DNA from 3 places in the Flexivirga sp. G2 genome. Region 1 is predicted to be linked to each of the others. Evidence: riboswitches for the same ligand, from Rfam matches in the RefSeq annotation. Region 1 holds a riboswitch; each other region holds the start of a gene.
The links. Region 1 has a riboswitch for S-adenosylmethionine ahead of ACZ50J_RS09275 (flavin reductase family protein). Riboswitches for the same ligand answer to the same signal wherever they lie in the genome.
Positions count from the first base shown of each region.

Region 2: another riboswitch for S-adenosylmethionine. It lies ahead of ACZ50J_RS03385 (MetQ/NlpA family ABC transporter substrate-binding protein); the one in region 1 lies ahead of ACZ50J_RS09275 (flavin reductase family protein).
Region 3: another riboswitch for S-adenosylmethionine. It lies ahead of ACZ50J_RS17865 (IclR family transcriptional regulator); the one in region 1 lies ahead of ACZ50J_RS09275 (flavin reductase family protein).

Region 1 covers NZ_AP039675.1:1,950,822-1,954,085, forward strand. The annotation lists gene ACZ50J_RS09265 (DNA polymerase domain-containing protein) at 1-202, shown strand, start outside; gene sfnG (dimethylsulfone monooxygenase SfnG) at 203-1,282, opposite strand; gene ACZ50J_RS09275 (flavin reductase family protein) at 1,279-1,788, opposite strand; SAM riboswitch class I at 1,795-1,884, opposite strand; gene ACZ50J_RS09280 (ATP-dependent DNA ligase) at 1,951-3,012, opposite strand; gene ACZ50J_RS09285 (alpha/beta hydrolase family protein) at 3,049-3,264, shown strand, end outside.
Region 2 covers NZ_AP039675.1:680,595-683,858, forward strand. The annotation lists gene ACZ50J_RS03380 (methionine ABC transporter ATP-binding protein) at 1-292, opposite strand, end outside; gene ACZ50J_RS03385 (MetQ/NlpA family ABC transporter substrate-binding protein) at 289-1,260, opposite strand; SAM riboswitch class IV at 1,360-1,489, opposite strand; gene ACZ50J_RS03390 (NUDIX hydrolase) at 1,618-2,034, shown strand; gene ACZ50J_RS03395 (NADH-quinone oxidoreductase subunit A) at 2,095-2,559, shown strand; gene ACZ50J_RS03400 (NADH-quinone oxidoreductase subunit B) at 2,567-3,139, shown strand; gene ACZ50J_RS03405 (NADH-quinone oxidoreductase subunit C) at 3,136-3,264, shown strand, end outside.
Region 3 covers NZ_AP039675.1:3,690,021-3,693,284, forward strand. The annotation lists gene ACZ50J_RS17860 (LLM class flavin-dependent oxidoreductase) at 1-897, opposite strand, end outside; gene ACZ50J_RS17865 (IclR family transcriptional regulator) at 1,048-1,809, opposite strand; SAM riboswitch class IV at 1,826-1,945, opposite strand; gene mobA (molybdenum cofactor guanylyltransferase) at 2,030-2,650, opposite strand; gene ACZ50J_RS17875 (transglycosylase family protein) at 2,742-3,264, opposite strand, start outside.

The DNA.
Region 1 (3,264 bases):
CCTGGCCGACGGCGACGCCTGGGCGGACATGGACGACACCGCGCACTCGCTCGAGCCGTTGCTGCACCTGTGGGAGACGCTGCCCGGTGGCGAACTGAACTTCCCGCCCGACTATCCGAAGATGCCCGGTGAGCCGCCCCGCGTGCAGCCCAGTAAGAAGGTCGCCGAGCACTGGGACGCCGACGGCAACCGCGTGGAGTGATTACGCCGACTTGCGTTCTGCTTCCTTGGCTTCCAGTTCGCGCACCAGCGGGATGACCTGGGTGCCGAACCGCTCGATGTCCTCACGCACGTGCAGGAAGCCGGCGAGGATCAGATCGACGCCGACCTTCTTGTAGTCGACGATGCGCTGTGCGACCTGCTCGGGCGTGCCGATGAGTCCGGTCTTGAAGCCGTCGTTGTACTGCACCAGATCCTTGAAATCCGAGCCGGCCCACATGCCCTTGCCGTCCCGCGTGGCGGAGCCGGCGGTCTGCACGGCCTCCCCGAAGTCACGGACCTTGTCCTCGTCGGCGTTGTCGATGATCTCCTGGACGACGCGGCGGGCCTCTTCCTCGGTGTCGCGCACGACCACGAAGCCGTTCAGTCCGAAGCCGGGTCGCCGGCCGTGCTCACGCCCGTAGGACTCGACTTCCTCGACCTGCTCGGCGATCGCGTCGAGGGAGCCGCCGTTCATGAAGTACCAGTCGGACAGTCGCCCGCCCATCTTCCGTGCGCTCGTGGAGTTGCCGCCCTGGAAGACCTCCGGGGGAGTGCCGGGCTGCGGGCGGAATGTCAGGTCGCGCGTCCGGTAGAAGTCGCCGCGGTAGGTGAACTCGTCCGTGGTCCACGCACCCTTCAGCACCTCGATGAACTCCTCGGAGCGACGGTAGCGCTCCTCGTGATCGAGCCAGAGCTCACCGAGATTGGTGAATTCCTTCTTGAACCAGCCGGACACCACGTTCAGTGCGAAACGGTCATTGCTCCAATCCTGTGCCGTTGCAGCAAGTTTCGCGAGCACGGCTGGCTGCCAGAAGCCGGGGTGCACGGCGGCGATCACCTTCAGCCGCTGCGTGTGTGCCAGCAGCAACTGAGAGAACGACGTCGACTCGTGTTGCGCGTCGGCGCCATACGAAGCGAGGTAGCGGACCTGGGTCAGCGCGTAGGCGAAGCCGAAGCGCTCGGCCGCCTGCGCGGCATCGATGTTGTATGCCGGGCTGTGGTCCGTGCGTTGCGGCACCTTGCTCACCACCAGACCGCCCGACACGTTCGGGACCCAGTACGCAAACTTCAGTTCGGTCATGCCGACTCCTCCTGGAGAACGAGAGTAGGTGTGGGGTTCAGAGTGCGGTAGGAGCCCTGATGATGAACCAGCGGATCGCCTTGTCCTTGTTGCTGATTCGTCACGCGGGCGGTCACCAGGAGGCTGTCGCCGGCATCGACCGTCGCCGCGATGTCGGCGGTCAGACGCGCGCTGAACTCGGTCAGCGACGGCAGGCCGTCCTCGTGCCAGTGCCAGTCGCCGAGGAATCGTGACGTGCGATCACCGGCGAAACGCCGCGCGATGTCGTCCTGGTGGGACGCCAGCAGGTGCAGTGACACCCGCCCGGTCGCCTCGATCGCCGACCGACTCGACGATGACTTGCTCAGATTGAACGACACCAACGGTGGTGCGACGGAGACGGAAACAACTGAGATTGCGGTGAATCCGACCGGCCGACCGCCGTCGGCGGCACAGATCACCCACGTGCTCGATACCGCTTCGCGGAATGCGACCCGCAGGTCGGGGTCGGCAGAATGCCCGGTCATCATGCGCCTCCATCGTTTCTGGCGTGAGCACCTGCCCCGCGGGGGTGGTTGCTGCGGCGTCGTCGAGCCAGATCTCTCGGCCGCTCTGGATGGGTATAACGTGACGTTACCGTAACCATCACACAACGAAGCAACGCGGGTCCGCGCAGTGAGACGTCCGAGTCAGTCGGTGGTGGTCAGCACATCGTTCAGGTCGTAGGCAGGGGCGCGATCGACCTGGGACATCAGGCACGACTCCGGATCCCGGTCCGGTCGCCACCGCAGGAAGCCCACACCGTGCCGAAAGCGCTGTCCCTCCAACTGATCGAACTTCACCTCGACCACCCGCTCCGGTCGCAGCCGCACGAAGGAAACGTCCTTGTTGCCGCTGAACCGGGACCGGTCCGTCTCACCGCGCACCGCGTCACCCTCGTCGTCGCGGACCACCAGCGGCGCGAGTTCGTCGATCAACTCCACCCGCCGCGTGGCCGTGAAAGACACGATGCCGCCGACATTGCGCAGGTTGCCGTGGTCGTCATACAGGCCGAGCAACAGGGAGCCGACTCCGTTGCCGCTCTTGTGGATCCGGTAACCGAGCAGCACTGCGTCGGCGGTCCGTGAATGCTTGATCTTGAGCATGCTGCGCTTACCCGGCTGGTATGGCGACAGCTTCGCCTTAGCGACCACGCCGTCGAGGCCGGCACCCTCGAAACGGTTGAACCAGTCCTGCGCGACCTCCGGATCATCGGTGACCCGTGTCAGGTGGAACGGTGTCCCGACCGAACTCAACGCCGCTTCGAGTGCCGCTCGCCGCTGCGCGAATCCTTGATCGAGCAGCGACTCACCGTCGACGACGAGTGCGTCGAAGAAGATGATCTCCGCCGGTGTCTCCTCGGCGAGCTTGCGGACGCGTGACTCCGCAGGATGAATGCGTTGACTCAGCGCTTCGAAATTGAGCCGTGCCGAACCCTTTTCGCCGGCACGCACCACGACCTCACCGTCCAGCGCGCACTTGTCCGGCAATTGTGCGCGGACCGCCTCCACCAGCTCCGGGAAGTACCGCGTGAGCGGCTTGGAGCCGCGCGAGGCCAACTCGACGTCATCGCCGTCCTTCAACACGATGCACCGGAAGCCGTCCCATTTCGGCTCGTAGAGCATGCCGCCGTCGACGCTGTCCGCAGCCGGAACGGAAGCGGTCGCCTTGGCAAGCATGGGGGTGATCGGGAGCTCGAGCGGCAGGTCCATCCGGCCATTGTGCCTCCCACCTGCGACGATGGAGCAGTGACGAAGGATGTGCTTCGCCGGGCGATCGCGCCGGCCGCGGGTGTGACAACCGGTGTGAGTGCTGCCGTCGGCGGCGGGACGATCGGCGTGTCCACCTACTTCGTGCGGCAGGTCCTCAAGCCGGTGCTGCCGATCGACGACGTTCCGGTGTACGAGGTCGGCCCGGATCACGTGGTGGTCGCCGCCACGGAGGAGTCCCTGGCGCCCGGCCGA
Region 2 (3,264 bases), 1.3 Mb from region 1:
GCTGGAAGACCATCCCGGTGCGACGACGTATGGCGCGCAACGGTTTTCCCTGCAGGCGCGTGATGTCGACCCCGTCGACGACGACCGAGCCGGAACTGGCCTGTTCGAGTCCGTTGAGGAGCCGGACCAACGTGCTCTTGCCCGCACCCGAGTAGCCGATGACCGCGAAGATCTCGCCGCGGTGGATCTCGAGATCCACGCCGTCCAGTGCCCGGTGTGCCTCGTCGCCCTTCCCGAATACCTTCGACACCGCGTCGAGTCGAACCACCGGATCCGGTGGAGTCGTTGTCATTTCGAGCTCACCGTCTTCTCGTAGCCGGTCAGCAGGCGCCGCAGCTCGGCGGCCGGCCGGGTGACCGGGACACTGGTGTTCTTGGACTCGGCGACGACGAGCCGCTGCACGCGTGGGTCGTGGTAGAGCTTCACGATCTCGGCATACGTCGGGTTGTCCTTGTCCGCCGCCCGGGAGACGATCACGTTGATGTAGGGCTGCGCGGTGGCCGACTTCGGGTTGTCGGAATAGAGCGCCTTGCTCGGGTCGAGGTGGCCGTCGAGCGCGAAGTTGTTGTTGACGACGGCTCCGTCGACCGAGGACAGCGAGGTCACCGTCTGGGAGGCGTCGACCGGGGTGACCTTCACCTTGGAGGCGGCCTTGTCGATGTCGGCCGGTGTGGACACGATGCTCCCGCCGCCCTTGAGCTTCACCAGACCGGCCTTCTGCAGCACGAGCAGGGCCCGCGCCTGGTTGGTGGCGTCGTTCGGGATCGCGATGCTCGCGCCCTTCGGGATCTGTGCCAGCGAGGTGTGCTTCTTCGAATAGAGGCCCAGCGGCACGACATACGTGGATCCGATGGGCGTCAGGTCCTCGTGTGCCTGCTTGTTGTATCCGGCCAGGAAGACGAGGTGCTGGAACAGGTTGAGGTCCAGTTGTCCTTGTGCGACAGCGGGATTCGCCTGGGTGTAGTCGGAGAAGTTGACCGTCCGGAGGTCGATGCCGTGCTGCCGCGCGAGCTTCTTCAGCACCGGCCAGTAGTCCTGGTCGGCGTCGGTCACGCCGATCTTCACCGTGGTCAGCCGCGTGCCGGACGACCCGCTCGCGGTGGCGCGTCCGGTGGCGAATCCGCCGCCGGCGCCGATCACCAGGGCAATGGCGGCCGCACTGAGCCAGGTGCGTCGCGGGTGGCCCGGTCGCGGCGGCAGTTTCGGCCGGTCCGGCAGCGGCGGGACGCTCGACGGGTCGGTGGGTGTGTTGGCTGACATGCTGTCCTCGGGGTCGCGGGTATGTCGCTGGTATGACGGGGCGCCCGGCCGTGCTCGAACTCGCCCGCACGCGATCGGCATACGGACGGGACAGGGGAACTGCCGTGCTTGCCGCACCGCGCGATCGATGGATCACGCACTGCGGCCTAGTCATTCACCTGGGGCACCCCGCCACGTGCGTGAGGGTTGCCGCCCAGCAAGCCAGGGCTTGTCGCTGGGTCTCGTGACTGCGTCAAACATAAGCAAGCGTTACCGAATAAGTCAAAAGCAGTAGCGTTGCTACCTGGTTGTGATGTGCCTCACAGGCGCGTCGCGGCGCCTCGGCGGGTCGGGCTGGCGCCTCGTTACGCTCGAGGCATGCCAGCCCCGGAGATCGTCGTCAGCGCCGTGGTGTTTCGGGACCCGGGCGGCAAGGTGCTCACCGTCCGCAAGGCCGGCACCGCGAAGTTCATGTTCCCCGGCGGCAAGCTCGAGCCGGGGGAGAGTGCCATCGACGCGGCGGTGCGCGAGGTCGGCGAAGAACTCGACATACGCGTGCGCGCGGCCGACCTGCGCCCGGTGGGGACGTTCACCTCGGCTGCCGCCAACGAGCCCGGGCACTCGGTGACGGCCACGGTCTTCGAGCACCCGTACGTCCCGGTCGATGCGCCGGCAGCCGAGATCGCCGAGCTGCGCTGGGACGACCTGTCCGCCGATGCGCCCGACGATCTGGCGCCGCTCCTCGCGGACCGGGTTTTCCCGGAGTTGCGGGAGACCGGCGGATCCGACGCCTGAACCGTCCCAAACCGGGAGCGCCTCACCCACAAGACAGCACCCGCTGGTTAGGCTGCCCGGGTGTCCTCGGGAGTGACCGGTTACTTGGTGCTGCTCGGCGTCGGTGTCGCCGGAGCGGTGCTTTTCGTTGCCGCGATGCTCTCCAGGCGCCTACTCGCGCCGCGTGCGCCGAGCCTGGCGAAGCTCACGACCTACGAATCGGGCGTCGATCCGGCGACCGGCGGATGGGCGCAGACCCACTTCCGCTACATCACCTATGCGCTGCTGTATGTCGTCTTCGCGGTCGACGCCGTCTACCTCTTCCCGTGGGCGCTGGTGCTGCGTGACCACGACCTCGGCGTCGCCAGCCTGGTGGAGATGGCGATCTTCATTGCCGTCGTCCTGGTCGGCCTGCTGCATGCCGCCCGCCGAGGTCTGCTGACCTGGACCTCACCCCACGAAGTTCTCCCCCGCTCCGCTCCTCCGATACTTCGCGGGGACCCCGAGTCCGAAACCAGTGATGCCAGGGGACAACGTGACCACTGACCTGCCCATGCCCCGGGTCGGCGTCGGCCAGGCCGCTGCGCCCAAGCCGATGCGACTCGTCCTCAACTGGGGCCGGCGCTATTCCCTGTGGGTCTTCAACTTCGGGTTGGCCTGCTGTGCTATCGAATTCATCGCCGCATCGATGGCACGCCACGACTTCATCCGACTCGGCGTCATCCCCTTCGCGCCCGGCCCTCGTCAGGCCGACCTGATGGTCGTGTCCGGCACGGTCACCGACAAGATGGCGCCCGCGGTCCGCCGGCTCTACGACCAGATGCCCGAACCCAAGTACGTCATCAGCTTCGGCGCCTGCAGCAACTCCGGCGGTCCCTACTGGGACTCCTACTGCGTCACCAAGGGTGTCGACCAGCTGATCCCCGTCGACGTCTACGTGCCGGGTTGCCCGCCGCGTCCCGAGGCGTTGTTGCACGGCATACAGGTGCTGCAGCAGCAGATCGCCGACGAGAAGCTGCAGACCAAGGGACTGCGCGCCAAGCTCGGCGGGTATGCCGGGCGCAAGGCCTCCGCCGCCGAGGTGAGCCGGCCGCTGGTCGCACCTCCGACGGGGGAGCAGCAGTGACCGACACGACCTACGAAATCCCCTCCGTCACCTGCGAACCCGACGCATGGACCGCCACGTTGGAGCGGGTCCGCGGCGAAGGATTCGACTTCTTCGATTTCCTGACCGCCGTCGACCAGACCGAC
Region 3 (3,264 bases), 1.7 Mb from region 1:
TCCGAACGCAGGGACCGTCAGGCTGTTGAAGTACTCGTAGAGTTCCTTCGCCTCCTGCGCGGTGTCCGCGATGAACGGGCTGATGCCTGGGAGCACGAGCACGTCATCCGCAACGCGGCCGAAGGACCGGGCGGTCGCCTTGATGTCACCGTAGAACGCCTGGGCGTCCGCCAGAGTCTGATGTGCGGTGAAGATGGCCTCGGCGTTGCGCGCGGCGAAGGCGCGTCCTTCGTTCGACGAGCCGGCTTGCACGTAGACCGGCCGGCCTTGTGGCGAGCGCGGGGCGTTGAACGGCCCCTTGACCTTCAGATGCGTGCCGGTGTGATCGATCCGGTGCACCTTCGCGGTGTCCAGATAGTCACCCGAGGCCCGGTCGGCGACGACAGCACTGTCCTCCCAGCTGTCCCAGAGCTTGGTGACGACGTCGATGAACTCCTGCGCGCGGCCGTAGCGCTCCTCGTTGCTGGGCACACCGTCGAGCCCGAAGTTGAGTGCGGCGTCCTGACTGAACGTCGTGACGATGTTCCAGCCGGCACGTCCTCCCGAGATCCGGTCGAGGCTCGCGAACAGCCGCGCCAGGTTGTACGGCTCGTAGAACGTGGTCGACGCGGTCGAGATCAGCCCGATCCGCTCGGTCACCGTCGCGATCGCGGTCAGCAGGGTGATCGGTTCGAACTGAGTGCTCGGTCGGTGTCCGGTGCCGTACCAGGCCGGGCCATCGGCGAGGAAGACCGCGTCGAGCTTCGCCTGCTCCGCTCGCCGCGCGATGTCCTGGTAGAACGCGATGTCGTCGATCCGGTCGAGCGGACTGTCGGGGTGTCGCCAGGACGCCTCGTGGTGACCGGTGTCGTGCAGGAAGGCATTCAGACGCAACTGTCGATCGGGCTTGCGGGTCACGGCACAACTCCTCGGGTTCGGGGATGACGGGCGCGGCGGTATCGGGTGCGGCTGGGTCGCACGACCGTTACAGAACGTTTGCTAACTGATTCAGTAACTTATGGTTATGTATGGCGGACGCCAAAGCCGTTGCCACATGGTGGAAACGGTTCAGCCGACCCGATCCAGGACCTGGATGCGGCGGCCGGTCTCGGCCGCCGCACGATGCAGGGCCGGCAGGATCCGCCGCACCCGGTCGCCGGTCAGGCGGTCGACACGCGCCTGGACACCGAGGGCGGCAACCACTCCGGCGTCGCCGACGACCGGCACCGCCAACTCGCGCACACCGTCCGTCCGCTCCTGGTCCGCGATCGCGAATCCGCGACGACGTACCTCGATGAGCTGCGCGAGCAGACCGGCATACGAGGTAAGGGTTCGATCGGTGAACGACTCGAGCTCCCCCAGCGCTCGCACCGCGGCCGCCGAACCGTCCGGCGAGAACGCCAACAGCACCTTGCCCATCGCCGTTGCGTGCATCGGCTCCCACCTCGCGGGCAGCTGCGATGCGCAGTACCCCACGGGCGGTCGCGCCGAGACGAGGCGCGACACGGCCGACTGGCCCTGGACACCGAGATTCACCGCGAAACCGATGGCCGCCGCCAGCGCATAGAGGTGCGGAACCACCTCGTCGACCGCCAGATCGGCAGTCGGCAGAAGGGCCGGCACCCGCGGGCCGACCCGGTAGACCTCAGCCCGCCGGACCAGGTATCCACTGCGGCACAGGGCCTGCAGGATGCGGTGTGTGGTGCTCATCGGCAGACCCGACTCGGCGGCCAGATCAGAAAGACCCAGCGCACGATCGCCCTCGAAGCAGTTCAGGACGAGCAGAGCCCTTTCGACCGCCTGGGAACCGGATCGGGCTGGAACGGACATGACACATCCTCGCTGCTCGGCGCGCTTATGAGCGCCGGACCGACCGGGCGCCCATCGGGTGGTCACCTGGAGCACCCCACCGCGGCTGGAGGGTTGCCGGACAGCAAGCCAGGGCTTGACGCTGCCTCTCGTCACCTGGCTTGAACATAACGCAGTGTTTTTACTTCAACAACGTTTCGTGATGCATCGCTCATCCCGTGGACATCGCGGGGGGGGCGGTTCACGATTCGGGTGGCACGGCCCGGCGTGCCCCGAGCCTCCGGGCCCACTGCTCGTGATCCGTCCAGGTGTCGACGTCCCGCCATACCTCGTCCGCGGGGATCTCCGCGAGCTGCAGACCGGCGAGGAGCGCACGCATCGACCGATCGGCTGGGTCGCCCAACTCGTCGGCAGCGGCGTGGACCGCGGTCGACCGATATCGTCCGAGCAGCCACTGCCGCCGCCCGGTCGGATCGGTCAGCACGACCCCGTCGGCATCGCCGACGTCGGCCGCACCCAGCAGCTGTATGGCGCCCACCGCACCCGGCAGGTCGCAGGCGATCAGGTAGGTCCAGTCCGCCGGCCGCGCGATCGCGCGCAGGCCGGCGACGGCCGCGGCAGCCGGTCCGGAGCCCGGCGGATCCTCGACAACCCGGAGCGCGTGCCCGGGCAGCTCCGCCGAGGTCCGGCCGACGACGACCAGCGTCCGCGCGTCCCGCACCGCCTCCAACGGCCGGGAGACCAATGAGCAGCCGGCGAGCTGCACCGCCGCCTTGTCGATGCCACCGAGCCGGGAACCGGCACCGCCGACCAGCACGATGGCGTCATACGTCGATCGCGCCGAAAGCACAGGACCGCCCACCCGAGGAACGCTACCCATTCACGGGGCACACGGAAGGCCCGCGTCGTCGTGGACGACACGGGCCTTTCGGTGTGTTCGGGGAAACGCCTGGTCAGGCGGCCCAACCGCACTGCCACGGGCTGAGGCCGCGGGAGGCGTAGACGTGGTTGGCGATGGTGATCTGCTGCTCTCGGGTCGCCAGGTCGGCGCGCGCCGCGAACTTGCCGCCGCCGGCACCCAGCCAGGTGCCGCTGTCGAACTGCAGGCCGCCGAAGTAGCCGTTGCCGGTGTTGATGTGCCAGTTGCCGGTCGACTCGCACTGCGCGATGCGGTCCCACATCGCGGCGCGGGACAGGTCCAGGCCGCCGGTGTTGACCGGCTTCGGGCTGCTGACCGGAGCCGGCGCGGCCTTCTTGGTGCCGACGACGAGCACGCGGCTGACCGGCTGCTTGGTCACCTGGCGCTTGAGGAGGGTGGTGCGGGCGATGACCTTGCCGGTCAGTTGCTGGCGCCAGGTGGCGGTCGCCGTGCCGGCGACGCCGTTGCGCTGCACCCGGGTCTTGCCCGCGGCGAGCGTCGAGTCGAACTTGCGAACCGTGGTGAACGCGACGGTCTCGGCGGTGGTCACCGTACGG